Regions from separate parts of the Glutamicibacter sp. PAEs-4 genome, predicted to be linked through region 3. Evidence: riboswitches for the same ligand, from Rfam matches in the RefSeq annotation. Region 3 holds a riboswitch; each other region holds the start of a gene.
The links. Region 3 has a riboswitch for S-adenosylmethionine ahead of ACR9WD_RS01270 (O-acetylhomoserine aminocarboxypropyltransferase/cysteine synthase family protein). Riboswitches for the same ligand answer to the same signal wherever they lie in the genome.
Positions count from the first base shown of each region.

Region 1: linked by a shared signal. The riboswitch ahead of ACR9WD_RS04425 (bifunctional o-acetylhomoserine/o-acetylserine sulfhydrylase) and the one ahead of ACR9WD_RS01270 (O-acetylhomoserine aminocarboxypropyltransferase/cysteine synthase family protein) in region 3 are both predicted to bind S-adenosylmethionine.
Region 2: linked by a shared signal. The riboswitch ahead of ACR9WD_RS13730 (OsmC family protein) and the one ahead of ACR9WD_RS01270 (O-acetylhomoserine aminocarboxypropyltransferase/cysteine synthase family protein) in region 3 are both predicted to bind S-adenosylmethionine.
Region 4: linked by a shared signal. The riboswitch ahead of ACR9WD_RS16240 (flavin reductase family protein) and the one ahead of ACR9WD_RS01270 (O-acetylhomoserine aminocarboxypropyltransferase/cysteine synthase family protein) in region 3 are both predicted to bind S-adenosylmethionine.

Region 1 covers NZ_CP195017.1:942,599-949,836, reverse strand. The annotation lists gene ACR9WD_RS04435 (SGNH/GDSL hydrolase family protein) at 1-463, shown strand, start outside; gene metX (homoserine O-acetyltransferase MetX) at 544-1,689, opposite strand; gene ACR9WD_RS04425 (bifunctional o-acetylhomoserine/o-acetylserine sulfhydrylase) at 1,692-3,035, opposite strand; SAM riboswitch class IV at 3,128-3,247, opposite strand; gene ACR9WD_RS04420 (VOC family protein) at 3,420-4,064, shown strand; gene ACR9WD_RS04415 (CPBP family intramembrane glutamic endopeptidase) at 4,162-4,944, opposite strand; gene ACR9WD_RS04410 (phosphotransferase family protein) at 5,041-5,886, shown strand; gene tpx (thiol peroxidase) at 5,997-6,494, opposite strand; gene ACR9WD_RS04400 (class I SAM-dependent methyltransferase) at 6,593-7,219, shown strand.
Region 2 covers NZ_CP195017.1:2,908,639-2,915,876, forward strand. The annotation lists gene ACR9WD_RS13725 (DEAD/DEAH box helicase) at 1-2,632, opposite strand, end outside; SAM riboswitch class IV at 2,773-2,894, shown strand; gene ACR9WD_RS13730 (OsmC family protein) at 2,926-3,471, shown strand; gene ACR9WD_RS13735 (FadR/GntR family transcriptional regulator) at 3,562-4,263, opposite strand; gene ACR9WD_RS13740 (L-lactate permease) at 4,294-5,970, opposite strand; gene ACR9WD_RS13745 ((Fe-S)-binding protein) at 6,117-6,881, shown strand; gene ACR9WD_RS13750 (LutB/LldF family L-lactate oxidation iron-sulfur protein) at 6,899-7,238, shown strand, end outside.
Region 3 covers NZ_CP195017.1:251,420-258,657, forward strand. The annotation lists gene ACR9WD_RS01260 (XRE family transcriptional regulator) at 204-509, shown strand; gene ACR9WD_RS01265 (CoA-binding protein) at 593-1,087, opposite strand; gene ACR9WD_RS01270 (O-acetylhomoserine aminocarboxypropyltransferase/cysteine synthase family protein) at 1,087-2,460, opposite strand; SAM riboswitch class I at 2,559-2,670, opposite strand; gene ACR9WD_RS01275 (histidine phosphatase family protein) at 2,781-3,341, shown strand; gene ACR9WD_RS01280 (RNA polymerase sigma factor) at 3,457-3,954, shown strand; gene ACR9WD_RS01285 (methylated-DNA--[protein]-cysteine S-methyltransferase) at 3,951-4,580, shown strand; gene katG (catalase/peroxidase HPI) at 4,672-6,858, opposite strand; gene ACR9WD_RS01295 (Fur family transcriptional regulator) at 6,939-7,238, opposite strand, start outside.
Region 4 covers NZ_CP195017.1:3,444,776-3,452,013, forward strand. The annotation lists gene ACR9WD_RS16230 (ZIP family metal transporter) at 1-256, opposite strand, end outside; gene dnaB (replicative DNA helicase) at 318-1,673, opposite strand; gene ACR9WD_RS16240 (flavin reductase family protein) at 2,530-3,030, opposite strand; SAM riboswitch class IV at 3,125-3,242, opposite strand; gene ACR9WD_RS16245 (NAD(P)-binding domain-containing protein) at 3,530-5,326, opposite strand; gene ACR9WD_RS16250 (helix-turn-helix domain-containing protein) at 5,439-6,611, opposite strand; gene ACR9WD_RS16255 (AMP-binding protein) at 6,849-7,238, shown strand, end outside.

The DNA of each region.
Region 1 (7,238 bases), 690 kb from region 3:
GCTCTTCACCGGGCCCGATATCCGCGATACCCCGGTCCTTGGAAGCATCCGCGGCAAGGTGGCGATCTACAACGAGAACGTGCGCACCGTCGCTGCCCGGCATGATGCCATCGTTGCCGACATGTGGGCATTGCAGGAATTGCACCAGTCCCAGATGTGGGCGCCTGACCGCCTGCACTTCTCCCCCATCGGCCACCAGCGCATTGCCGCCATGGCACTGGACTCGCTGAACGTCCCGCATCAGCTGGATACCGACATCGTTCCGGTCGTGGATGAGCGCAGCTGGCGCGAAGCACGCAAGGAGGATCTGCAGTGGGCCCGCGAGCATCTGGCGCCCTGGGTGCTGCGCCGCCTGCGTCACCAGTCCTCCGGTGACGGCATCACCCCGAAACGGCCTTCCGCTACGCCGTTCGCAGATGCCAAGCCCAACGACTCGCTCGGTGCCGGCGACAGCGCCAAGTAGCAAGAAAGACTGAAGCGGTTCCGCCGATTACTGGCGGAACCGCTTCAGTCTTTAAAGGCTTGCCAAATTTCGCCCAGATTCTAGTCTCCGAAGACCAAGGTCCGAAGCACCCCATCCAGCTGCGTCGCATCGGTCAAGAATCCATCATGGCCAATCGGCGAATCGATGTAGTGCACCGGCTTCGGCTTGGCCAGCGACGAGGCCAGCTTCACCGACTGCTCGGGGAAGTACAAGCGGTCGGTGGTAACCGCGGCAACCACCACGTTGACCTTCTCCAGGCGCGCCAGGGCTGCCTCCAGGGATTCATGGCCACGAGCAACATCGTGGCTCATCAGCGCCTCGGTCAGCACCAGATAGCTGTTCGCGTCGAATCGATTCACCAGCTTGCTGGCCTGATGGTCGAGGTAGCTTTCCACCTGGTATCGCCCGCGCGGCCCGTCCAGCTGGCCCGTCGGCTTCTCGCCATCCTGCGGATTGCGCGAGAAACGGGTTTCCAGCTCGGCCTCGGAACGGTAGGTGATGTGGGCCAGGCGGCGAGCCAGGCCGAGACCGGCGTCAGGACGGGCATCGTTGCCGTAGTAATCGCCATTGCAGAAGTGCGGATCCAAGCGGATGGATTGGGTTTGCACCTGCGCAAAGGCAATTTGCTCGGCAGTCGCCTGGGCGCTAGAGGCCATCACGACCAGGTTCTTGACCTGCCCGGGGAACTCGACAGCGTATTCCAGCGCGCGGGCACCGCCCATCGAACCGCCGATGACCGCATGCCAGGATTCGATTCCCAGCTGCTTGGCCAGCCGCGCCTCGAGGCGCACCGAGTCCTTGATGGTGACGAAAGGGAATCTGGAGCCGTAAGGCAGGCCCTGCTCGTCCAAGGACGAGGGGCCGGTGGATCCATTGCAACCACCCACCATGTTGATGGACACGACGAAGTACTCATTGGTGTCAACCGTGGCGCCTGGGCCAACGAAGCCTTCCCACCAGCCGGCGCTGTGCGAATCGCCTTGCGCGACGTGGGCGTCACCGGTGAGTGCATGCATCACTAGCACAGCGTTGGAGCCATCAGCTGCTAGCTTCCCCCACGTCTCGTAGGCCAGCACCACGTCGGGAAGGTATCCACCGAATTCAAAGTGGTACTCCCCCACGGAACTACGGCGCAAAATGCCGTCTTGTCCGCCAGCGAGCTCTTCGGCGCGCAGAGTATCTTCAGTAGTCACAATGGATGGCATGCCTAGAGGGTTTCCTGCAATTCCTTGTTTTCAAGGGCCGCAACAGCTTCGAAGCCCAGCTCAAGATCGGCCAGGATGTCCTTGATATTTTCCAGCCCGACGCTCAGCCGCACCAGTCCCGGGCTCACACCGGCGGCAATCTGCTCCGCTTCGGAGAGCTGGGCGTGGGTGGTGGAGGCCGGATGGATGACCAGCGAGCGCACGTCGCCGATGTTCGCGACGTTGGAGTGCAAGACCAGTGCGTCCACGAATGCCTGTCCGGCTTCCGCGCCGCCCTCCAGCTCGAAGGCGATGATCGAGCCAGCGCCGTGATCGCTGTACTTCTGCGCGCGCTCATGCCACGGAGAGGACTGCAGGCCGGCGTAGGCGACCTTCTGCACTTCCTCGCGGTCTTCGAGCCAGTTGGCAACTTCCACTGCGTTCTGGCCGTGGCGCTCAATGCGCAGCGACAGGGTTTCCAGGCCTTGGGCGATCAAGAACGCATTGAACGGCGCCACTGATGAACCCAGATCGCGCAGCAGCTGCACGCGTGCCTTGAGGATGTAGGCCAGATTCGCGCCGAGGATGCCGTTGATGCCCAGGTCGCGGGCGAAGACCAGGCCGTTGTAAGACTCGTCCGGGGTGTTGAATCCCGGGAAGCGTTCGGCGTCCTTGGCGAAGTCGAAGTTGCCCGAGTCCACGATGACCCCGGCGATGGCATTGCCGTGGCCGCCAAGGAACTTGGTGGCCGAATGGATCACGATATCGGCGCCCCACTCGATGGGGCGGATCAGGTATGGCGTGGCCAGGGTGTTGTCCACCAGCAGCGGCACGCCGGCTTCGTGGGCGATCTCCGAGATGCCCTCGATATCCAGCACGTCCTGCCGAGGATTGGAGATGCTTTCGCCGAAGAAGGCCTTGGTGTTCGGGCACACCGCGGCACGCCATTCGTCCAGGTTGTCCGGGTCGGAGACGAAGCTGACTTCGATGCCCAAGCGCTTGAGCGTGTGCTTGAGCAGGTTCTGGGTTCCGCCGTACAGGCTCGGGCTGGCTACCAGATGGTCGCCGGCTTCGGCCAGGTTCAGGATGGCGAAGGTGGTGGCGGCCTGTCCCGAGGACAGCAGCAGCGCGCCAACGCCGCCTTCCAGATCAGCGATGCGGGTTTCCACGGCGTCGGTGGTCGGGTTGCCGATACGGGTGTAGATCGGTTCCAGTTCCTGCAACGCGAAACGGGCAGCGGCACCCTCGGCGCTCGGGAAGACAAAGGAAGTGGTTTGGAAAATCGGGAGAGCTCGCGCTCCGGTCGTCGGATCCGGGGTCTGGCCGGAATGGATCTGACGGGTTTCAAATGACCAGTTGTTGCTCATGGTTTCCTCCAAATAGCGTTCCATGACTATGGGGGTACGCCGCTGAAAAGACACCGACAGGAAGCACCGTATCGAAACGACTTCCAGGGGGTAACCCGCGCTTGTCCTTGATGCCTTGTGCATTCAAGGGCCAGGTCTTCACCCGGGGCACCCCACCGCGGTTGGAGGGTTGCCGCCCAGTAAGCCGGGGCTTGTTACTGGAACTCATGACCTGCTATCAGTTTGCCCGAAAACCGAAGATCTTTGCAACGCAGTGGACCAGGATTGGACTCAATCGGTCATATTTCGCGAATTCCGCAGATTTTCCGCAGAGTATTCGATAACATCAGCGCACTTAGGGGAGCCTAAGTAGAGACTCGCATCACATGTTGCCATGATGGGCACATGATGAGGCTAGATCACGTAAGTTATGCATGCGGCCCGGACGGGCTGCTGCCAACCGCTGAAAGAATCTCCGAGTCCCTGGGACTGGAATTCGTCAAGGGCGGCGTGCATCCACGATTCGGAACACGCAATGTCATCTTCCCGCTCAAGCATGGCCAGTACCTGGAAGTGGTTGAAGTCCTGAACCACCCGGCCAGCGACAAGGCTCCCTTCGGTCAGGCCGTGCGCGCCCGCTCGGAGCTCGGCGGCGGATGGATGGGATGGTGCGTCTCCGTGGAGGATCTATCCAGTGCCGAAGACCGCTTGGGCCGCAAGTCCGTGCCGGGGAACCGCAAGTTCCCGGATGGCCGCGAACTTACCTGGCAGCAAATCGGCATCAAGGGCCTGATCGCTGATCCGCAGGTCCCGTACCTGATTTCCTGGGATGAAGGCTCCGAGCCGTTGCATCCGTCCAAGGCGCTGGAGCCTGTCGGCGAGATCAGCCAGATCTCCATCGCCGGCTCACGCGATCGGGTGCTGGATTGGCTGGGCCAGCCGCAGAACGTCAATTTGGGCGCCGTCACCATGCAATATGAAGCGCCGAATGGCACTCCGGGCATCATGTCGGTAACCTTTGAAACCGAGTCCGGCACCGTGGTGCTGTAGGAAACTCGGAAACGAACGCAGGTAGGCGGGGACAATGGCGTCCCCACCTACCTTTTTCGTTAATGGCGTTTCAGTCGCTGGCGCAGGCCTTCGGGCACTACTGGCCGATTCCGATGGCAGGCCCAATCAGCGCGTAGCCGACGAAGCCGATAGCATCGAGCAGGAAGTGGGCGATGACCAGCGGCATCACCCGGCCGTACTTCTGGTACACCCAGCCGAAGACGATGCCCATGAGCATATTGCCGATCATCGGCCCCACGCCCTGGTAGAGGTGGTAGCTGCCGCGGAGCACTGCAGAACCGATAATGGTGCTCCACAGTCCCAGCTTCAGCTTCTTGGCATAGGTGAACAGGAAGCCGAGCATCAGCACTTCTTCGAGCACTGCATGGCGTACAGCCGACAGCAGCAGCACGGGGACGCTCCACCAATAATCACCGAGATTGGCTGCTGACAGTGCTGTGGTGACGCCCAGTGCCCGTCCGGCAGCATAGACGCCCAGCGTCCCCACGCCCATGGCCAGGAACAGCCCCGCCCCGAGCATCGTGTCCTTGCCCGGACGTCGCATGTCGAAGCCGATGTCACGGAAGGTTCGGCCGGTCGTGCGCTTCATCAGATAGAGTGCCAGCACCACGGGCACCAGCGCGAAGACAATGTCCAGAAGCTGGTAGGTGAAATCAAAGAACTCGCGTGTGCTCAGCGGGTTGTTCAGCGATGTCGTCTGATCACGCAACGGTGCCCTGGTGACTTTATCCGCAAAGCTCAGCAGCGAGTAGACCGCGCTCTGCCCCAAGGACAGGGCGAGAACCAAAATGATCTCGAACCTGAGGGTTCTGCGGGTTGCCGTCGGCTCAATTTGTTCAGCGTTCACGTTCTCGATCATAGGCCGATCTGGCTGTGCGCGTACTGAGTAGCCACGTGGCAAACCTGCGATAGCCTGAAGGTGAGACCACCAGCGAGCTGAACGAGAAGGGTACGAATGAGTCGTCCTGCCACGAGTGGAGAACTGCAAATCGCCCGCCAGCTCTGCCCCGATCTTTCGTGGGAAGATGCGGCCGTGAATGAAGGCGGACAATTCCACAAGGTGGTCATTGGCAATCCGCAGGCGGTGATTCGCATGGCGCGCACGCCAGCGGCGACCGAACAGATGCCGCGAACCGTCGAGCTGCTGTCTTTGCTGGAAAGCCAGCTCAACTATCAGATCCCGGTGGCGGTCTCCGAGATCCTGCATGTCGACGGGCTCAGCTCAGTTGCCATGTCCTTCATCCCCGGAAGCGCGCATGAGCCTCATTACGGGGATCCAAAGGTGCTGGGCCAGCTGGTGAAGGAATTGGCCGAGGTGCCGCTGGAACAGATCAGCGCTCATCTGGCCAAACCGTTTTCATTCCGTGGCGAATGGACCCAAGCCCGGCAGCAGCAATGCTTCGATGCGCTGCCCGAGGAACTTCGAGCTCCTGCAACCGCACTTTGGGATCAGCTCGATATTCTGGCGCAGGTTCCAGCGGGACTGGTGCATGGTGATTTGGCTGGCCACAACATGCACTGGATTGACGAGAAGCTGATTGGCATCTTGGATTGGGACCTCGCAGCAGCGTGGGACCCTGCCTTGAACACCGCGTACCTGAGCCTGTGGCATGGTTTGGAAATGGTGGATTTGATTGCTCCCAACTCTGAGGAAGCGCACCGGGCCAAAATCTGGTTGGGTCTCATGAGCCTTGAACGGTTATCGGATACGCTCTCGCGCTCGGACAACCCGAAGATGGGCAAGCTCATGCGCAAGATTGGTCCGCGCATCCTCACTGCAGCGCAATCAATCAATGGATAGGAAGCAATTTGGCCTGACCCGCCGATGAGCAAGCCATCTGGAGCGTAAAGAAAGCCCGCCTGAATGTTGTCAGGCGGGCTCTCATGCACCGTATCGGGTGCAATGCTTGCTTAGCTCAGGGCTGCGATAGCTGCATCGTAGTCAGGCTCGGTGGTGATCTCCGGGACGATCTGGTTGTAAACAACCTTCCCGTCCTCATCCAGCACAACAACCGAACGGGCCAGCAGGCCAGCCAGTGGTCCGTCGACCTGGGTGACTCCGTAGTCCGAACCGAAGTCGGAACGGAAGACCGAACCAGCTGTAACATTCTCGATGCCTTCGGCACCGCAGAAGCGGCCCAGTGCGAATGGCAGGTCAGCAGAAACACACACGACGGTGGTGTTCTCCAGGCCGGCAGCCAGTTCGTTGAAGCGACGCACGCTGGCAGCGCAAACGCCGGTATCAACCGACGGGAAAATGTTCAGGACAACGCGACGGCCAGCCAGCGATTCGCTGGTGACATCTGCAAGGCCGGTGTCGGTGAGAGTGAAAGCTGGAGCCTGCGAGCCAACGGCTGGCAGATCACCAATAGTCTGTACAGGGGTTCCCTTGAAAGCAGTATTAGCCATAGGTCTTGTCTATCATGAATGCCTAATTCGGAGCTATATTTTCAGCCTACTAGCGCAAACAAGTCGTTCAGACCCTGTATCCATGCAAAACTGTGGATATGGGCCCCAACTACGATTCATACGCGGCGAAAATGCGTGCTCAAACAATGGACGGGATTGATCTGGACGTAGTTGCCCGTTTCGCGGACATGCTCTGTCCTCGTAATTCACGAATTCTCGATATCGGTTGCGGGATTGGCAATACCGTCAATGCGTTGCGTCGCTGCGGACATGATGCCTATGGCGTAGATCCAACGCCCCAAGTTCTGGATGTAGCAAAAGACCTATTCGATGGAAGCTGGTTCAGACAGTTATCAGCCGACCAGCTGAGCTTGGGTACACTCAACGAGCATTCGCTGCCGGAACAGTACGACGCCATATTGATGACCGGAAATGTGCCTGCCTTCATTTCACGTGGCGAACTGCGAAGCGTATTCGATTTTGCCGATCGGGTGATCCGTTCAAATGGCGTACTCATCGTTGGGACCACCAGCAACGCCATTGGCGGCCCCACGGACCAGACCGATCTTCTCAACGGAACCTCGCTGCAGCTCGTACACCGATTTGCGGACTGGCATTTAGGCTCCTACGGTTCAGACTCTCTGTGGTCCGTGAGTGTGTATGCGCGGACTGCGCAACGGTCCGGGTTCGGGATGCCTGACGGAATATTCGTCTTGCCTTCCTAATGTCGTAATTCCCTTCGAA
Region 2 (7,238 bases), 840 kb from region 3:
GAATCCGGAAGCGATTCGAATCGACATCGCCAACCAGGCCCAGCACTTCTTGCCGCACGCGCTGGAAGCGGCGGTCATAGGCTTTCCGGTGCCCTGGCTCCAGCTCGACTTCCAGGACCTGTTCGGTCTTTGCCGGCAGCTCGGGAACGACCTGCTCCTTGGTGCGGCGCAGCACGAATGGTCGCAGACGGTTCTTCAAGCGTTCCATCCGCTCTTGGTCCCCGTCGGCGATTGGCTTCTGGTAGTTGTCCTTGAAGGACTTCGCACCACCCAGCAGGCCAGGGGCTGCCAGCGAGACCAACGCCCACAGTTCCATGAGGTTGTTCTCCATGGGCGTGCCCGTGACCACGAATTTGCACGGCACCGGCAGCTGCCGGGCCTGCTTGTAGCCTTTGGAGGCATGGTTCTTCAGCTGCTGGGCCTCGTCCATGATCATCACGTTGAAACCGGCGGCCTCAAAATCCTCATAGGCCAAGCGGAAGATCGTGTAGCTGGTCACCACCAACTGGGCATCGCCGATCTGCGCGGCCAAGCCCTCGCCGTTCTTCTTCGCTGTCGAGGTGATGCCGGTGACGCTCATGTGCGGGGCAAAACGCTGCGCCTCATTGATCCAGTTGCCCACCACCGAGGTAGGGGCAAGCACCAGGAACTTCTGTGCAGGATCCTCGACGCGTGCCTGTTCCAGGCAAGCCAGCAGCTGGACAGTTTTGCCCAGACCCATGTCGTCGGCGAGGACTCCGCCAAGGCCGTGGGTGCGCAAGAAGTCCAGCCAGGACAGCCCATGGCTCTGGTAGGGGCGCAATTCGGCATTGAAGCTTCCCGATAGCGCAACCGGCTTTATCTCTTCGCCGCTTTGCAATGCCTTCATGGTCTGCAGCCACTGGTTGTGCTGGGCTTCGATAATTCCAAGATCCACCAGTTCCTGCCACCAGTCGATGCTCAACTTGTGGATGCGAATCGTATCGCCCTGCACGGTGCCCAGCTCCCCGGCTTCGGAGATCAGTTGGCGCAGCTGGGCAAAGTCCGCACCATCAATCGGTATCACCGTCAGGTCATCGAGGATGAGGTATTCATCTTGCTTGGTCAGGGCTTCGAGCAGCAGCGCGAACGGCACTTTGATCTCGCCCAGGAGCACTTCCACGGACAGGTCGAACCAGTCCCCCGTGCTTTCACCCGCTTCGACGCTGACCGTCGCCGGGGCATCGCTGATCCGGTACTTCGGCAGCCGATTCTGCTCCTCGATGATGACATCGGGATGCTCTTCCAACAGCGGCAGTGCGTGGACCAGGAAGTCGATGGACTCAGAGGTGCTGAATTTCTTCGGAGGGAAAATTCCTGATGAGGTCAGTTGCCCCAGCGAACCCAGCTCGCCGAGCTTGTCCTGCACCGAAGCGGCAATTTCCTTTTCCACGGCATGCTGGCGAGGTCCCTTGGTGGAGTACTCCCAGGAATAGCGCACGGTCAGCGGGGTTTGGATGCTTTCCAAGGACAGCTTGAGGCTGGGGCGCGCGGGAACCGGGATGCGGTAGCTGCCATCTTCGCTCTTCAGCGGCGCCATCACGCGCAATCGGTCCAGATGCTGGGTCTCGAAAAGCTCGATGGCTCCATCCGGAACGATGTGCGCACCGGAGTCGATGAATGCCGCCAGTTCCTTCGTGACCGGTTCAGCGAACTGCGCCAAGCCGAGTTCCTTGGCTTTCGGCAAAGGGCTGGAGGCGTAGGCCAGCAGGGTCGGCGGCGTGCCGATCGGCAGGAGGTGGTGGCGCTCTGCACCCGGCCCGCGCAGCTTGCCTTCCATGCGCAGGCCCTGCTCAGTGCGTCGCACATCCACGTGGGCCATGGCCGGTTGCTCGCTGAACTCCACCGGGAGTTTGGCAGCGGATCCCCCGTTGACGATCTGCACTCCGGCTTCGCGCAGGGCCTCGAAGGCGTCCATCAAGTCCTGGCCCGGCAGATCCATCAGCGAGATCCAGTCCTTGGGATCCCACGAATGCCGGTAGGTATTCTGTTCTACGTGTTCGCGCAGCCGGTCCAATTCAATGACCGCTCGGCGCTGCTTCTTGGAGAAGCGCGCATCGAAGGCGACATTGCGCCAGCTGACTCCGGTCTGGACCCAGGGGCTCTTGGTGCCCCGGCGGGCCGGCCGCGCCTGCAAGGTCAGCGCGTCCTCGCCGCCGTAGCGGGGTTCGCTGACCACTTTCAGGATCAACCCCAGCGGCTCCTCGGCGATCGGCGGCTCATCAGAAATTACCGGAAGCAGGCGGTCAAGGGTCCGCTCCCACTGCGGCTTGCTATTGCGTTTCCATGCGAAAGGGTCCACCCCGGAGTCGGAGACGAAGAAGCCCTGGTCCTCTTCGGTAGTGACTTCAATGAGCAAGGCGGCGACATCCTCGCAGGATTGAACGCCCGGATGCTTGCTGCAGAAGCTGGTGAAACTGATATTGCCGCGGTTGATTTGCAGCTCGGCCATCACCGATTCGCGCAGCACCATTGCGGAAATGCGGGAATATCCCGGCTTCATGTCCCGGTGGACGATCTCCACTTTTCCCGAATCGCACAGGAACTGGCCCAGATTGTATTCGGATTCGGTCACCAAGGTCTGGGCCGCAGAAAGTGTCAGCTGGAATTCCATACTCGCCGTTCATTGTTCGTGCAGTGGGCGCCCGAGAGCTCGATCCCATCTTAGCGAGCAGCCAGACAAGTTGCCCGATGACGAAAAGTTACCCCTGCCCTTTACGCGCTGGCACCGCAACCGATAGAAAAGAACCACAGAATCACGAGTTCCGCTCTTTGAGCCCTGGCTGAGTGGATGGCAACCCTCCTGCGTCATTGTGCGGGGTGCCCCAGGTGAAGATTCGACGCATCTTGAACGCCAAGGTGCGTAAGCGATGGCGCCCCTTGCGCCAGAAAGGGGATTAACTCCTCATGTCTAATGCAGCATCTACCCTGACCGTATCCGAAGACCGCGCACAGCGCCTGCAGGAAGCAGGCAAGGGCTGGGGCGAACGCATCTCGGCGGCCCCGCAAAGCGCCAAATTGACCTTTACCGTCGAGGGCGAGGGTTTCGATTCGGTAGCCAGCAACGTTGTCTCCGGGAAGCACACTTTCCAGGTCGACGAACCAGCTGCCCTGGGTGGCAATGATGTCGCGGCAAGCCCGGTGGAATATGCGCTCGGCGCGCTGATCTCCTGCCAGGTTGTGGTCTACCGCTTGTACGCGCAAAACCTCGGCATCCAGGTGGACGAGGTGAAGATCCAGGCCAACGGCCACCTCGATGTCCGTGGCCTCTTCGGCATTGACAAGTCCATCCGCCCGGGCTTCTCGTCGGTGGAACTGGACATCCAGATCACCGGCCCCGAATCGGCCGAACGCTATGAAGAACTGCGCCAGGCAGTGGATGCCCACTGCCCGGTACTGGATCTGTTCGCCAACCCGGTACCGGTGACCACTGCGGTGAGCATCGCCAGCTAGCAGATGCGGCAATGGCGCCCCGGGGCCGGATCGGAAAAATTCCGAACCGTTATCCGGGGCGCCATGCGCATGCTGAACTCTTGCTTATCCCTACCGCGTCTGCGAGTAGAACCAGTTAATGTGCTCTTCGAGCAGCTGGGCTGCCCGTTCGCGCTGATTCGTCGCAAAGGCGTGGTGGATGGCCTTGTGCTGGCGGCGCAGCACGCGCACCACCGGCTGCCAGGCCTCGTCGCTGGGCACTGAGTCGGAGACGTAGTCGCTGATCGAGTTGCGCAGCGATTCCATCATCGATTCCACCACGGCGTTGCCGGCCATGGAGGCCAGGAGCACATGGAACTCGGCATCGATGCGGTGGAAGGACTCGCGGGAAAGCTGCGGGTCGTCCATGCGCATGATCAGCACCGCGGTGCGGTCGATCACCTGCTGGGCGTAGACCGGGTCGCGGGGATTCATTTGCGCGGCCCAGGTTTCCAGCAGAATGCGCGACTCGACGATCTCGCGGACGTTGATGCCCTTGGCCGCCAAGTGCAGCCGCAAGGCCTGCGAAATGCCGGCCGAAGGGTTGGAGATGATCACCGCTCCGGAGTTGGGCCCGGAGCCGGTAGACGTCTTAATAATGCCCATCACATCAAGGATGCGGATGGCATCGCGGACCGAAGCCCGCGAAATCCCATGCCGCTCCGCGAGCGCACGCTCGCCGGGAAGCTGGTCGCCTACGGATAGCTTCTCTGTGCGCAGATCTTCTTCAATTGCCTGGAGAACGATCTGGTACGCACGCGGAGCTGGGTTCATTGACATCGGATCTATTTTAGCCGGTCAAGACTATGGCAGCATCCAGGACAGCACCGGGGTGGACTGCAGGTAAACCAAGCAGCACAGCACCAGCAGCATGCCTACGGACCAACCGGCGACCTTCTTCAGGATCACCGATTCCTGGCCTTCCATCTTCACCGAGGTGGCGGCGATGGCCAGGTTCTGCGGGGAGATCAGCTTGCCGACCACGCCGCCGGAGGTGTTGGCGGCAACCAGCAGGCTCGGATCGATGCCGGCATTGACGCCAGCGGTCTGCTGCAGCTTAGCGAACAGCGCGTTGGCCGAGGTGTCCGAGCCGGTCACTGCGGTGCCGATCCAGCCCAGGATTGGCGAGAGGAAGGCGAAGAACGCGCCGGTTCCCGCCAGCCAGGTGCCGATGGTGATGGTCTGGCCGGACAGGTTCATCACGTAGGCCAGGCCGAGGACCGACAGGATGGTCAGTGCCGCGAAGCGCATGTTGTAGATGGTCTTGCCGATTTCGGCAGCACCCTCGGCGAAGGTCATCTTGTATTCGCCATTGCCGTCATTCAACGAGTAGACCAGGGCCACGATCAGGCCGGTGATCAGCAGCAGGGTGCCCGGGGAAGACAGCCACTGGAAGTTGTAGACGGTGGAGGTGACCGCTTCGCCTTCGGCGTTCAGGATCTTGCCATCCAGGCCCGGCCAGCCGAACTTGATGTCGGTGCTTGCCAGCCATGCAGGAATGTCGACGCCCAGCTTCCACAGCTTGGCCACGCCGAAGATGACGATGACCAGCAGGTATGGGAACAGAGCCATCCAGGTGTTGCCTGCGTGCAGCTTGGTGTTGCCTTCGTGCGGAAGCGCAGCGGCTTCAGCGGTCAGTACGCGCTGGCGTGCTTCGTCGGCGCCCTTCGGGGTCCAGAAGCGAAGCAGGATCACTGCCGCGGCCAGGCCGATCAGCGAGGCGACGATATCGGTCAGCTCGTAGGAGAAGTAGGTGGAGCACAGCCACTGCGCGACACCGAAGGAAATGCCGATGGTCAGCGTTGCCGGCAGGGTCTGGCGCATGCCGCGCCAGCCATCGAGGATCAGCACCAGGATCGACGGGACGAACAGTGCCAACAGCGGGGACTGGTGGCCGACGATGGCGCCGATGTCGGCAGCCGGGATGCCGGTCAGCGCGCCTGCGGTGGTAATCGGAATGGCCACGGCGCCGAAGGCTACCGGGGCGGTGTTGGCGATCAGCACGGCGCAGGCAGCGCGCAGCGGGGACAGGCCCAATGCCAGCAGCATGGTGGCGGTAATCGCCACAGGTGCGCCGAAGCCTGCCAACGCCTCAAGCAGGCCGCCGAAGCAGAAAGCAATCAGCACGGCCTGGATGCGCACATCGCCGCCGCCGATGACGTCGAAGACCCTGCGCAGGTCCTCGAAGCGGCCGGATTTGACGGTCACCTGGTAGAGGAAGATCGCCATCACGACGATCCAGACAATCGGGAAGGCACCGAACACCATGCCCATGACCCCGGAGTTCAACGCGAGCCCGACGGGCATGTGCCAGCCGAAGATCGCGACGATGATCGCTACAGCCAGCGACCCCAGGCCGGCCCAGTGGGCCTTGACCTTGATGATCGCGAGGAGCACGAAGAATGTGAGCAGCGGGATGAGTGCAACCAGCGCCGATAGCGCGATGCTCCCCGCAATGGGGTCTGTCGTGGGTGTAAACACGGTGTGGGCGTCCTTACTCGAGATGGTCTGACCATATGTGGTCCGACCACCTAGAGTACAAGGTGAGAGCTATCACAACAAGTCTTGACTATTTCGAAGAACCTCGCATAGTATGGTCTGACCACACCCTGAAAGAGTCATTTATTATGCGAATTGCTCTCTTTGCCACGTGCATTGTGGATGCTATGTATCCGGAAACAGCCAAGTCGACCGTGAAAATCCTGGAACGCTTGGGCCATGAAGTCATTTTCCCCAAGGCGCAAGCCTGCTGTGGGCAAATGCATATGAATTCCGGATATATGCCTGAAGCGCTGCCCGTCGTCGAAAACCACATTAATGCCTTCGACACCGAAGACTATGATGTCGCGGTCGCCCCCTCGGGTTCCTGCGTCGCTTCGGTCAAGCACCAGCACCCGTACCTGGCCGAGCGCCTGGGCAAGCCCGAGCTGAAGGACCGCGCAGTTGCCGTCGGCAAGCGCACCTATGAGCTGAGCCAGTTGCTGGTGGATGTCCTGGGCATCACCAACGCGGCAGAGCAGCTGGGCAGCTACTTCCCGCAGACCATCACCTACCACCCTTCCTGCCACGGCATGCGTTCGCTGAAGCTCGGCGACCGCCAGCTGGATCTGCTCAAGACCGTTGGCGGCATCACCGTCAACGAGCTTCCGGAAGCCGACCAGTGCTGCGGCTTCGGCGGCACCTTCGCGATCAAGAACTCCGATGTTTCCTCGGCGATGCTCGAAGACAAGATGAAGAACATCTGCTCCACCGGCGCTTCGGCCTGCGCAGGCGGCGACGCCTCCTGCCTGATGCACATCGGCGGCGGCCTTTCGCGCACCGGAGCCAAGCCAAAGACCCTGCACCTGGCCGATATCCTGGCCAGCACCATGGAAGAGACGGTGTCACTGTGACCCAGGTATTCCTCGGCATGCCTGCCGGCGGGCAGGGCAACCTGTTCGAGACCGAGCCATTCCCCAAGGCGGCGCACCGCGAACTGGGCAACACCCAGATGCGCAAGAACCTGCGCCACGCCACCCACACCATTCGCGACAAGCGGCTGAACGTCGTCGGCGAGCTCCCTGATTGGGAAGAGCTGCGCGACGCCGGCAGCGCCATCAAGAACCTGACGATGGCCAACCTCGAAGAGCGGCTGGAGGAGTTCGAGAAGAACTTCACCGCCCGCGGCGGCGTCGTCCACTGGGCCCGTGACGCGGCCGAAGCCAACAAGATCGTCACCGAGCTGGTCAAGGCCACCGGCTCGAATGAGG
Region 3 (7,238 bases):
GTAGGCTCACGTGATTTCTGCGCTGAGGCTCCCGGGTCCCAGGAGGATACGCATCTTATTCGCAGATGAGCCCGCTGGGCATGCCATCTTATTGGTGGCTGGTGATAAACGCGGACACTGGGAGAACTGGTACCGAGAAAACATTCCTGTCGCGGATTATTTGTACGAAGCTCGTTTAGAACAGCTACGGAAAGGCGGACGCAATGACTAAGAATCTCGAAGAGCTACTGGCGCAAAGGCCTGTGAACGAACAGTCCGCATCAATATTTGAGGATCAATTGCGCGCCGAAATCCGCGCCTATCGCCTCAGGGAGTTGCGTGAAAAATCGGTACTCACGCAGTCCGCGATGGCTAAGGTCCTGGACGTCAGCCAGAAACGAGTCTCCAACATCGAGCACGGCGCGGTTGAGCGGGCAAAAGTTGATACTTTGCGCAGGTGCGTTGAAGCGCTCGGTGGGACGTTGCTCGTGGAAGCGAAATTAGGCGATGAAACTTATCGGATCGCCTAGAGCTGGACTGTAAAAGAGAACCGATGCCGGTGCCGGGCAACCGTATAGGTTGCCCGGCACCGGCATAAGATCATCAGGACTGGTTAGGCGAGGACCTGTCGCTTCGAGGAAATCACGCCAGTGTTGAAGCCGGCAAGGCGCAGGCCGCCGTGGAAGCGGGCGTGCTCGATCTTCACGCAGCGGTCCATGACTACATTCATGCCCGCGGCCTCGGCACGACGGGCCACTTCCTCGTGCCAGGATCCCAGCTGCAGCCACAGGGTCTTCGCGCCCACGGCCAGGGCCTCGTCCAGCACGCCGGGCAGGTCATCATGTTTGCGGAAGACCTCCACCAGATCCGGGGTCTCCGGCAGGTCGGCCAGCGACTTGTAGACCGGCTGGCCCAAGATCTCATCGAGTACCGGGTTGATGAAGTACACCTTGTACTTGGACGAGGACAGCAGGTAGGTCGCGACGAAGTAGCTGGCACGCGAGGGCTTGTTCGATGCGCCCACGATGGCAATGGTCTTGGTGTCGCGCAGGATGCCCAGACGCTCGGCTGCGCCCGGACCTTCCCAGGTGCGTTCGGTGGTGCTCATTAGTTAGCTCCCTTCGGTGCTGCAGGAATGGCGCAAGCTGCACCGTCATAGGTTGGTGCCGCGAATTCTTCGGCGGAACCGGCGGCAGCTTCCTGCGAAGCGGCTAATGCCTGATCCAGATCCCAAAGGATGTCCTCGACATCTTCCAGACCCACCGACAGGCGGATCAGGTCTTCTGGAACGCCGGCGGCAACCAGCTGGTCAGCGCTCAGCTGCTGGTGTGTGGTGGACGCTGGGTGCAGCACCAAGGTGCGGGCATCACCGATATTGGCCAGGTGGCTGGCCAGCTGCAAGGCTTCGATGAACTTGGCACCGGCTTCGCGCCCGCCCTTCACGCCGAAGCTGAAGACCGAGCCTACACCCATCGGCAGCAGTTCCTTCGCGTGTGCGTGCTGCGGGTGGGAATCCAGTCCCGCATAGTTCACGTAGGTCACGCGCTCATCGGATTCCAGCCAGGCGGCGACCTGTTTGGCGTTGGACAGGTGGTTGTCCATGCGCTGCGGCAGGGTCTCCAGGCCCTGCAGCAGCTGGAACGCCGACTGGGCCGGCAGGGATGGTCCGAAGTCGCGCAGCTGTTCGCTGCGGAGCTTGGTCAAGAAGCCGTACTCGCCGAAGTTGTCCCACCAGGAGACATTGCCGTAGCTGGCTACCGGTTCGGTCATGGTGGGGAACTTGCCGTTGCCCCAGTTGAACTTGCCGGACTCGATGACCACGCCGCCCAGGGTGGTGCCGTGCCCGCCGATGAACTTGGTGGCCGAGTGGATCACGATGTCCGCGCCGTGCTCGATGGGGCGCAGGATGTATGGGGGAGTGAGCGTGGAATCCACGACCAGCGGGATGTTGTGGCGGTGCGCTACCTCGGCCAGGCCCTTCAGATCGGCGATGTCGCCGGACGGGTTGGCCACCACTTCGGTGTAGACGGCCTTGGTGTTCTCCTGGATCGCGGCTTCGAAGTCCGCTGGATCGTTGGAGTCGATGAAGGTGGTGTTCACGCCGAAGCGGCGCAGCGAGACATCCAGCTGGGTGATGGTGCCGCCGTAGAGCTTCGAGGAGGCCACAATGTGGTCGCCGGCCTGGGCCAGCGCGGCGAAGGTGACGAATTCGGCGGACATGCCCGAGCCGGTGGCTACCGCGCCGATGCCGCCTTCCAGCGAAGCCATGCGCTCTTCGAAGGCCGCCACGGTCGGGTTGCCGATGCGTGAGTAGATGTTGCCGTACTTCTGCAGGGCAAAGAGGTTGGCCGCATCGTCAGCGTCCTTGAACACGAACGAGGTGGTCTGGTAGATAGGTACTGCGCGTGAGCCATGCTCGGCATCGGGGGTGCCGCCGGCATGCAGGGCGCGGGTGCGGAATCCAAACTTGTGATCTGCCATGGTGGCTTACGACTCCTTGTCGACGGGGGTTTCACGTGCACCGCAGGGCGGGCCGCGATCGAGGCAGGAATCCCGGAATCAATGTCGCTTCCTGCCGTTCTCCAACGGGTAAGCGGCTGCATCGTTTCTGGCGGTAGCACCGTAACCACCGGATGTGGCAGGTTGCTGCGGCGTCATCGAACCAGATCTCTCAGCCGCTCGGGATGGTGTAATAATCTTCGCAACATGACCGTTCGTGACCCAACTATGAGTCGTAACGTTGCGTATCGGGCCTGTGATCGGAGATTCTTCGACATCTATGGCACCGGTAGGCTGGAGTCATGGATACTTCGCTGGCACTGGTTCGACACGGGCAGACCGATTGGAACCTTGCAGGCCGACTGCAGGGGCAAACCGACATCCCGCTGAACGAAACCGGACGCGAGCAAGCTCGCGAAGTCGGGCGCAAGCTCATCGGCCAAGACTTTTCGCTCATTCTGACATCCCCTTTGGCGCGTGCCCGGGAAACTGCCGTGCTGATTGCCCAGCAGATCGGGGCAGAAACGGGCAACGCAGTTCCGGAACTCATTGAACGCGGTTTCGGCCCGCTGGAGGGCCGGATCATGGCGGAGGTCAGCGACGAGGAATCGGCTGCCGCCGCAGACCAGATTGAGCCGCGTGCGCACATCTTGAACCGCGCGGTGCCAGCGCTGCTGGGCCTAGCCAGCAAGCATGCCGGACGCAAGATCATGATTGTGAGCCATGGGGCCACCATGCGCACCATTCGCGACGCCTTGGCAGGAACCAGGCAAGCCCAAGGCGTGGAGAATGGCGAAATTATCGACGTGGATTTGGCCCGGCTTGAGCAGCTCGCCGGTGAATCCGACTTGGTGGCATTCTAGGAATCCGTGCGGCAGCGGGGTGAATGACAAAATTTTTAATTCACACCTCACAGAACAGGTGGCCGTTGCGTTTACATGGTGAGAGGCCAGCAGGTCGCGAAATCCCAGGAGAGCCATGCAAGCACCATTCGAGCGGATAGTCCAAGACTATGGACTGAACGTCCTGCGTGTTTGCCGCGCCCTGCTGGATGAGCACCGCGCGCAAGATGCCTGGTCCGAAACCTTCCTCGCCGCGCTCAAGGCGTACCCGCAGCTGCCAGATGATGCCAATGTCCTGGCGTGGCTGGTGCGCATTGCCCGGAACAAGGCCATTGACGAGTTGCGCAAGCATAAGCCGGAGATCCTTAATGACCAGGACATGGATGGTCCCGCGTCCGGGATGAACCGGCCGGATCTGCAGTTGGACAATCTTCAGCTCTGGCACGAGGTGAATCAGCTTCCCGGCAAGCAAAGGCAGGTCGTGGCCTATCGGTACCTGGGCGGGATGAGCTACGCGCAAATTGCCGAAATCCTTTCGGGCAGCGAAGCCGCTGCCCGCAGGGCCGGTGCCGACGGGATCAAGAACCTGCGGGTCCGGCTAGACGACCAGGAACTATGGCGGGAGCAGCCATGAACGAAAAAAATTATCAGCAGCAGGCGACGGCCGCTGAAATGCAAACCCTCGACGCGCTGCAAGGCCAGCTCGCTGAAAAAGCCCGCGCGCTTGAACTTGTCGATGTCGCCTATCGGATGGTCGACAGCCCAGTGGGTTCATTGCTGCTGGCCAGCACCGATGCCGGGCTGGTGCGGGTGGCATTCGAATCCGAGGGCCACGACCGGATACTTGAGCTGCTCTCGGAAAAGCTCAGCCCACGCATCCTGCGCGACAAGTCGAGCCTGGATGGGACCGCCCGGCAACTCGATGAGTACTTCGCGGGCACACGGCACAGTTTCGAGCTCCCGGTGGATCTGCAGCTCTCTACGCAGTTCCGCCGCCAAGTGCAGCTGGAACTGGGGCATATCGATTACGGGCAGACCCTCAGCTACGCCCAGCTGGCGCAGCAGATCGGCAAGCCGAAGGCGGTGCGAGCCGTCGGCTCAGCGTGCGCCACCAACCCGATTCCCATCGTGCTGCCCTGCCACCGGGTGCTGCGCACCGATGGATCATTGGGCGGCTATCTGGGAGGACTGCAAGCCAAGACGGAGCTGCTGAAACTTGAAAACCCGGACTTCGCAGGCAGCGCGGCGACGCTTTTTTAACTGCCCATAGCCGGATTAAGCAAATGCTGGGCTGTTGCTCCCCACTAGGGGAGCAACAGCCCAGCACTATCTGCCAGAAGCTAGCGGCCGGTTAGCGGCTACTGGCCAGCAGTTCGAAGCGATCCGCGTCCATGAGCTTGGCCCATGCAGTAGCGAAGTCCTTGACGAACTTCTCCTTGGCGTCGTCCGAGGCATAAACCTCGGCGAGAGCACGCAGTTCCGAGTTGGAGCCGAAGACCAGGTCCACGCGGCTGCCGGTCCAACGGCCGTCGGTGGTGGTGTAGCTCTGCTCGTCTGCCGACGGGGTCCACTCCAGGCCGAGTTCCAGCAGGTTCGCGAAGAAGTCGTTGGTCAGAGCGCCCGGGGTGTCGGTGAAGACGCCCTTGTTCGAGCCGTCCCAGTTGTTGCCGATGACACGCAGGCCGCCGAGCAGCACGGTCATCTCCGGAGCCGACAGGCCCAGCAGGTTCGCGCGGTCGATCAGCAGGTACTCGCTAGGCAAGTTCAGGAAACCGGAGTCGTAGTTGCGGAAGCCGTCAGCGACTGGCTCCAGCCAGGCGAACTGCTCTACGTCGGTCTGCTCCTGGGTTGCGTCAACGCGACCCGGGGTGAATGGAACCTCGACTTGCTGGCCGGCTGCCAGGGCAGCCTGCTCAACACCGACGTTGCCGGCCAAGACCACAACATCGGCGAAGGATGCCTTGATCTCGGAAGTGGCGTTGAACTGGTCAACGATTTCCTCGAGCTTGGCGATCACTGGCTTCAGCTGCTCCGGCTGGTTCACCGACCAGGAAACCTGTGGCTCCAGGCGGATGCGGCCGCCGTTGGCGCCGCCGCGCTTATCCGAGGAACGGAAGGTCGCTGCGGCCTTCCATGCGGTGGAGATCAGCTGCTGCACCGACAGGTCAGCGCCGTTGATCAGGGACTTCAGCTCGGCGATTTCCTTGGCACCCAGGGTGGCTTCAGGAGCAGCCGGCAGCGGATCCTGCCAGAGCAGGTCCTCGGCTGGAACCTCTGGACCGAAGTAGCGGGACTTCGGGCCCATGTCGCGGTGGGTCAGCTTGAACCAGGCGCGGGCGAAGGCGTCGGCGAACTTGTCCGGGTTCTCCTTGAAGTTCTTGGAGATCGGACCATAAATCGGATCGAAGCGCAGTGCCAGGTCGCTGGTCAGCATGCGCGGTTCGCGCTTCTCCAAGGTGTCGAACGCAGGCTGAACCAGGCCGGCTCCGCCGCCGTTGACCGGGCGCCACTGCTTGGCACCTGCTGGCGACTCGAACAGTTCCCACTCGTAAGCGAACAGGATGTGGAAGAACTCGTTGTCCCAACGGGTTGGGTGGTAGGTCCAGGTCACTTCCAGACCGGAGGACACGGTGTCTGCACCCTTGCCGGTGCCGTGGCCGTTCTTCCAACCCAGGCCCTGCATTTCCAGCGGAGCTGCTTCTGGATCCGGACCGATCTTGTCATCGGCGTGGGCGCCGTGGGTCTTGCCGAAGGTGTGGCCGCCAGCGATCAGCGCTACGGTCTCTTCGTCATTCATGCCCATGCGGCGGAAGGTTTCGCGGATGTCGATGGCCGAAGCCAGCGGATCCGGGTTGCCGTCTGGACCCTCGGGGTTCACGTAGATCAGGCCCATCTGGACTGCAGCCAGAGGGGCTTCCAGGTCGCGCTTGCCGGTGTAGCGCTCGTTGTCCAGCCACACCTTTTCAGGGCCCCAGTAAACGTCGTCGTCAGCTTCCCAGACGTCCTTGCGGCCGCCGGCGAAGCCGAAGGTCTCGAAGCCCATGTCCTCCAGAGCCACGTTGCCGGCCAGCAGGATCAGGTCGGCCCAGGAGATGGCCTGGCCATACTTCTTCTTTACCGGCCACAGCAGGCGGCGAGCCTTATCCAGCGATACGTTGTCTGGCCACGAGTTCAATGGGGCGAAGCGCTGCTGGCCTGCGCCGCCGCCGCCACGCCCATCGTGGGAGCGGTAGGTGCCGGCGGAGTGCCAAGCCATGCGGATGAAGAACGGACCATAGTGTCCGAAGTCTGCTGGCCACCAGTCGTGGGACTGGGTCATGATCTCGGCCAAGTCGGCCTTCAAAGCCTCCATGTCCAGTGCGTTGAACGCCTCGATGTAATCGAAGTCCTCATCCAACGGGTTCGATACCTGCTGGTTCTTAGCAAGGATCTTCAGGTTCAGCTTGTTCGGCCACCATTCGGTATTGGCGTTGCCCTGGGTTGGGTGAACTCGACCCGCGCCAACTACTGGGCACTGACCTGCGGTCGTCTCAGACATGTGCTCTTCCTTCCGGATTTTTTAGGGGATTGTGCGGTTCATGTCCGCCACGCGGGAACGAGTCCTGCGTGATGGCAAATCTAGGGGTTTACTACGACATCTTTCTGCGCATTCGCAGCCTGGCAATCAGGGCAGGTGCCCCAGTAGATCACTTCGGCCTCGTCGATGCTGAAGCCGTGATCGTTGGACGCATGCAGGCACGGGGCGCCGCCGACAGCGCAGTCGACGTCCGCCAGCTTGCCGCACTGGCGGCACACCACATGGTGGTGATTGTCGCCAACGCGGGCTTCGTAGCGGGCGGTATGGCCCTGCGGCTGTATCTGCCGGATGACTCCCAGCTTCGTGAAAAGCTTCAGCGAATCGTAGACAGCTTGGTGCGA
Region 4 (7,238 bases), 310 kb from region 3:
CCAGCAGCCGGTTCGCACCGAAATACAAGGCAGCGCCCACAATGACACCGCCCAGCGTCGCACCAAGGCCACCGGTGCCATAGGCTTCGAGCACCAGCTCGAAGGCCAGGGCGCTGATCAGGACCCCGGCGCCGAAGGCCATGATGGCGCTGACCCAGACCTTGGGGATCTTCAGCCACCAGGCAGCACCGGACCCCAGCAGCAGGGCGGACCCGGCCACGGTGCCCCAAAGCAAAGCCTGCAACGAAGCGAACATGGCACCCACTATAGCCAGCAATGAGCCGGGTTAGTAGGTGCCATATGAGTTCTGACTGGGACTAACCCTCGTTGGACATGTTATTGAAACGCGAATAGTGGCCCTGGAAGGCCACGGTGATGGTCTTGGTCGGACCTGCACGGTGCTTCGCGATGATCACGTCGGCCTCGCCCGGACGGTTTTCCTTGTCGTACACGTCGTCGCGGTGCAGCAGGATGACCATGTCGGCGTCCTGCTCGATCGAACCCGATTCACGCAGGTCCGAGACCATGGGCCGCTTGTCGGTGCGCTGCTCCGAACCACGGTTCAGCTGCGACAGCGCGATCAGCGGCACGTCGAGCTCCTTGGCCAGTAGCTTGAGGTTACGCGAGAACTCCGAGACTTCCTGCTGGCGCGATTCCACGCGCTTGCCCGAGCTCATCAGCTGCAGGTAGTCGAGAATGATCATGCGCAGCTCGTTGCGCTGCTTCAGCCGGCGGCACTTGGCGCGGATTTCCATCATGGACATGTTCGGCGAATCGTCGATGAACAGCGGGGCTTCGTTGAGCCGGCCCATGGTCGTGGCGATCTTGGTCCACTGCGCATCTTCCACCGAGCCCTTGCGCAGGTCCTGCAGCTGGATAGACGCCTCGGCCGAGAGCAGGCGCATCGCAATTTCGTTGCGGCCCATTTCCAGGGAGAAGAACACGGTGGCCATGTTGTGCTTGATGGCAGCCGAACGGGCGAAGTCCAGCGCGAAGGTCGACTTGCCGACGGCGGGACGGGCAGCGATGATGATCATCTGGCCGCCCTTCAGGCCCTGGGTCAGCTCGTCGAATTCGTAGAAGCCGGTGGGCACACCGGTGATGCCGTCGCCCGCGTTGGCCGCGTTCTCGATCTCGTCGACCGTGTCTTCGATGATGTCCGAGAGGCGCACGTAGTCCTCGCTGCTGCGGTTCTCGGCAACCTTGTACACCTCGGCCTGGGCTTCGTTGACGATTGCGTCGACCTCGCCATCCGGCGAGTAGCCCATCTGGACGATGCGCGTACCGGCGTCAACCAGCCGGCGCAGCACTGCGCGTTCGCGCACGATTTCTGCGTAGTACCCGGCATTCGCCGCAGTGGGAACCTGCTGGATGAGGTTGTGCAGGTAGGCAGCGCCACCCACGCGCGAGATTTCGCCGCGCTTGGTCAGCAAGTCGGCTACGGTGACCGCATCGGCTGGCTCGCCGCGGCCGTAGAGGTCAACGATTGCCTCGTAGATGGATTCGTGGGAGGGACGGTAGAAGTCGGTGCCGCGGATGGATTCAACGACGTCGGCAATCGCATCCTTGGAAAGCATCATGCCGCCGAGCACCGACATTTCGGCCTCGATATCCTGTGGCGGCTTGCGCCCTGCGTCGGATTCCCGTCCTTCGTAAACCGGCTCAGCACTCATTGCAGACACTTCCATCCCCTATTGACCCGCTGGGAAAATTCTCCTTGCCCTCATGGCAACGCTTCATCATGTCAGTCGATACGGACTTTTAGCTGTAAAGCGCCTGTGGATATTTCTCTCCCGAAGCCAACACTAGGGCTGTTATTAACAGGCGTAAACTTCATTATCCACAGAATATGTGGATAACACACCCCTACCTGTGGACTCCCCTGTTCACAGTCTGGGGAGAACCCTGTGGATTACCCCACTCTACACACCGGTAACACCTATTGACTAGGCTGTTTGCATTTTCACACTTGTGGAAAGAAAGTTAATTCATTGAAGGTCACGCCAACCACATCAAGGTTATCAACACCCACAATCGCCCAGTTTCCGGGGTTTTTGCTCCTTTGTTCACATTTCCCCACACTTCATCCACAGTTTTGTGGATAACACTGTGGATACTGTTAATTTTGCAAAACCCTTAGTCACCACGGATTAATGTTCGCTATCAGGGCTCCGAGCCCGAAGTAGTTCACAACCGACAAGAATTTCACCGCTCAGGGCCGTGGATAACTTGATGTCGCCGACGTGGCGTTGCGTGAATTTGAAGCCGTAACTGGGCTCTTGGCGCACTGCCGCCGATTTCCCTCCGCAATCAGCTGCAGTGGAAGTGCGATTACACGTCGAACTTGCCCGCAGTGCATGGGCTGCATGTAGTCCAGGGTTGCTGCCGGTGCGCCCGGAGATCAAGAGGCATCGCGCCTAGTTTTCAGATTGGCGCAAGGATAAAGTGATTCCGCAGGCCTCGAAATCAAAAAAGCTTCGGCCAGATCAATACGTTGATCTGGCCGAAGCTTTGGAAGTTCAGAAGGGCTTAGACGAGCTCGGGAACCGGCAGTGAATGGAAGCGCGAATCGTGGAAGATCTGCGGTGAGTGCTTCGAGATGCGGTGCCCGTGGACTTCCATCAAGATCACCCAGTGATCCCCCGCTTCGACCTCGTTGTAAATCGAGGTTTCCAGCCACAGCGTGGACTCGTTAATGAACAGTGCGCCCTGCTCCGAGGAATAGGTGTCGATCCCGCGGAATCGGTCGCCGTTCTTCGACGCGATCTGAGCACACACTCCTTCATTGCGTTCGCTGAGCACCGAAACGCCGATGCGGCCAGCGTTGCGCAGTTTTGGCCACGTATTCGATGATTTCTGCACGGCGAACATCACCAGTGCTGGCTCGAGGGAAACACCCACGGTAAATGACGAAGCCACAATGCCGGTCTTCTCGCCATCCAGTTCTGCACAGAGGGCGGCTACGCCTGACGGATGCTGAGCGAAAACCTTGCGCAGGGTCAACGGGTCAAGTTCAAGATTCAATGACATGGCTCGATTCCTTCGGGTCTTGCCCACCGCGCAGTAGTCCGCACGCCGGAGCTTCTTGCTTCTCGAAGCCGCCAGAGTTGGAGTTCCGCGCCGTGTGCGGTACTTGTTCCAGCACGTTTTTGCGTGGAACCGAATCCTCACCTGGAGCACCCCACTACCGTTGAGAGGGTTGCCGATCAGCAAGCCAGGGCTTATAGCTGATGCTCTTGATTCTGCTTAAAACAATATGGGTGATTACGAAGCAGCGTCAAACAATTCACTTCTTAAATCGAAATACTCCGGTATTCATTCGGTGAACTGCGGTCATTTCTGGTCGCAATCGTTCATTTGTTCGCCACACATCATGTCCTGTTCGCCTTAATGCTGAGGAACCGGCTTGCAACGGAATCCCTGCCCGGTTCGGCCCCCAGTACCTGTTCTGCCGGTTGGCAACGAGCCTCGGCCCGCCCGGACCAATCACGGTCCAGGAGGGCCGGGAAACCCCAGGTACTTCCGCGCTTCAGAGCCGGTGGAAGCTTTCGGCGAGTGCGTACACCGGGGTGTCCAGCCCCTCGTAGCGGGCCTTGAGCTGCAGCCCGAGGTACTTGGAGTAGTGGCGCGACTGGTGCAGGTTGCCGCCGTGGAACCACAGGTTCTTGACCCTGGTCGGCTTCCACATGTTGCGCAGCTCCCCCTCCCACGGTCCGGGATCCTTGGTGGTGCCCGACCCCAGTCCCCAGCACTTGCCCACCTCGTCGGCGACCTCCTGGGATATCAGCTGCGCGGCCCAGCCATTCATGGAGCCGTAACCGGTCGCGTAGACCACCGCATCGGCGGGCAGCTCGGTGCCGTCGGCCAGTACCACGGAATGCTCGGTCAGGTGCGAGACTTCTCCCTTGGCAAGGGCGATGGAACCATCGGCCACCAGCTCCGAGGCGCCGATGTTGATGTAGTAGCCCGAACCGCGGCGCAGGTACTTCAGGAACAGGCCCGAGTCGTCGTCCCCGAAGTCCAGATCGAACCCGGCATCGGTCAGCGACTGGTAGAACTGAGCGTCATCCTCGCGGATCTGGGCGAAGGCCGGCTTGTGGAACTCGGGCAGAACCTTGTACGGGATCGAGGCGAAGATCAAGTCCGCGGTATTGTGGTCGATCCCGTTGGCCAGCGCCTCCTCCGAGTACAGCGGGCCGAGCACGGTCTTCATCAGCGATTCGGAACGCACGATATGGGTGCTGGAGCGCTGCACCATGACCGGCTTCGCTCTGTTGTTCACCAGGTCGGCGCAGATGTCGTGAGCTGAATTGTTCGACCCGATCACCACCACGTTCTTGCCCCGGTAGGCCTCGCCGCCAGGATGGGTCGAAGAGTGGTTCTGCTCGCCGGCGAAGATGTCCTGCCCCGGGTACTGCGGCAGGTTCGGGATGCCTGACATGCCGGTGGCCAGGACCAGATGGGTGGGGCGCAGGGTCAGCGGCTGGCCTTCGCGGATGACGTCGACGATCCAGCCCTCGCCTTCGGAGTCCTTGCGTGCGCCCACCGCCTCAGTCAGGGACCAGTAGTCCAGCTCCATGAGCTTTGTGTAGCACTCCAGCCAGTCCCCCATCTTGTCCTTCGGGGTGAACACCGGCCAGTGGTCGGGGAACTCGATATACGGCATGTGGTCATACCAGACCGGGTCGTGCAGGGCCAGGGAGTGGTAGCGCGAACGCCACTGGTCGCCGGGCTTGGGATGCTTGTCGATGATCAGCGCGGGCACGCCCATGCGCTTCAGCCGCGCACCCAGGCCGATGCCGCCCTGGCCGCCGCCGATGACCAGGACATAGGGCTGCTCAGTGATTCCCAAGGATTCCTGGGCCTTCTTCCGCCGGTCCAGCCAGTTCTCCGAGACCATGTCCGCCCCGTGGTCCGCCCCCAATTCGCGGCGCGCCCCGGAAGGCTCGGGGAAGTCGCGCAGTCCTTGCGCGGTGGACAGCATTGTCCAGCCCAACCCGTCGCGCAACCGGAACAGGCCCTTGCCCTGCACCGCATCGTTCTCGAAGGTGAACCAGGCCTCGATGACGCCCTCGGCTTCCGTGGCGCTGGTCACCTGCAGGTTGCGCGGCCAGGCCCCGGCATCGATGCCCAGCAGCATGGACTGGATGCCGTCGCGCCCCTCCGCGGTATGCAGGTTCCAAGTCAGCGAGGTCAGGTCGCGCCAGTAGGATTCCTCGCCGAACATTTGCACTGCGGCGGCGGAATCACTGGCCGACAACGCCTGCTGCAGCTTCGCCAGCCATGATCGTGCCTGGGTTTCCGGGGAGTTCTCGGCCATCGTCATCACTTCATTTCTTTCTGGAACCGTCTAATTGGTGCGTCAGGTGCCCTGCCGCGTGGAATCCAGATTATGACGTGGATCACAAGAAGAAAGGGTTGCAAAAGGTTGCGTGATGTCAGCAGGAGAAGACCACCGGCACGGTCAGCCGGTATGGGCGCGCGGCGATGATTCCGCCGAGCTTGGCACGCAGCCGTGACACCTCGGCGCGCACCGTCACCGCACTCACGGGCCTAGGCCACAGCTCAGCGAGCCCGTCCGCATCGACACCCTGGTGCCGACGGGCTAGAAGCTCCAGGATCTGCCAATGCCGCCACCCCAGGGGCACTTCGGTGCGTTCCGAGCCCACGCTGATCACCACCTTAGGCACCGGGCCGGAGCACAGTTCCAGCACTACCCGCTCCGCAACGGGACGCAGTAACCATCCCCCGGGGATCGGTGCGGCGTGCATGGCGCCCAGACCGCGTACCCAGACGTTGCCCTCCTGCAGCCCCCCAGGCACAGGGAGGCGTGCCGGGCAGTCGAATCCTCGGCTGGCGGCCACGGCAAGATGCCCATCCACCAGCACGTAGCGTCCGCCCGGGCCATCCACGGCACTGCGCAGCTCGTCCAGCTCCAGCTGGTGCAGCCGCAGTAGCTCACCCTCGGCCTCCCGCGCGGTCGCGGAAACCAGCGCGAGGGTGTGCGGATGCGCGGTACGGAAGGACCCAGCCAGAGTCACCGTGGCCGCCAAGGCGCCGGTGGCCGGGTTGACGATCGGCGCCGAGGTGCACACCCAGGCATGCTGCTCCTCGCGGGCATGCTCCGGGCCGAAGACCTGAATGGGAATCCGGTCGACCATAACCGTGCCGATGCCATTGGTTCCCACATCCGCCTCCCGCCAGCGCGCTCCAGGAATGAAGCCGATACCGTCACTTTGCCGGCGCACGGCGCGCGGGCCGCGCACCGAGAGGATGTAGCCTTCCCCGTCGGTGATGACCAGCTGGTTTTCTGCCTGCCCTGCCAGGGGCAGGAGCCGGTCGCCCAGCAGTTGGCCGAGAATCGACATTTCCTGGTTGCCCCGCCGGCGAGCAGCCAGCTCGTCCTCCGGTAGCAACCTGGATTCTCCACCGCGGCCCGGAGCCCGCTTCCAGGAGCGCGCAATGACCGGACGCACCTCGCTCCGGATGCGCGCGCCCTCGGACCAGGCGCGATGCAAGGGCAGCAATTGCCGGGCGTAACCCAGTGGATCCACACCGGCGCCGAGCGCAGCTTGCAGGCTCTGGGCAGCAGGAGTGCGGACAGGTGTCATGCTTAGAGAATGGCATGCATCCTGGTCTAGGGGAAGACTTGCAGTCCTTTCCTGCATGCCAGCGCCACTGCTGTGCATTCGGCGCTGCAATGCATCCATTCAACGAAATGAAACTTCGTTTCGTAGACAGAACTGCAGTTTCATGCCACGATATGAATCAGTGTGATCCACTCCATATTCCGAGCCGGCGAACCCGGCTGCAGCGGAACAGTAACAGAGAACAAAGGACGTCACCCCATGGTCATGACCCGTGCAAACCATTCAGAACTGACCCCGCTGCGTTTCCTTGAGCGCACAACCGAGGCCTATCCGAAGAAGACCGCCGTCATCCATGGAACTCGCAGCTACACCTACGCGGAACTCGAAGCACGCGTGCACCGCTTTGCCCAGGCGCTGAAGGCGCGCATTGAACCGGGCGACCGCGTGGCCGTGCTGGCACCGAATACTCCCGAAATGCTCATGGCGCATTACGCCGTACCGCTGGCTGGCGGCGTCCTCATTGCCCTGAATACCCGCCTTTCGGCCCACGAGCTGCAGTACATCATTGATCATTCGGCTACCAAGCTGATGCTTGCCGACACCGAGCTGCTGGAGAATACGAAGACCCTGCGCCGGGAGAACCCGACG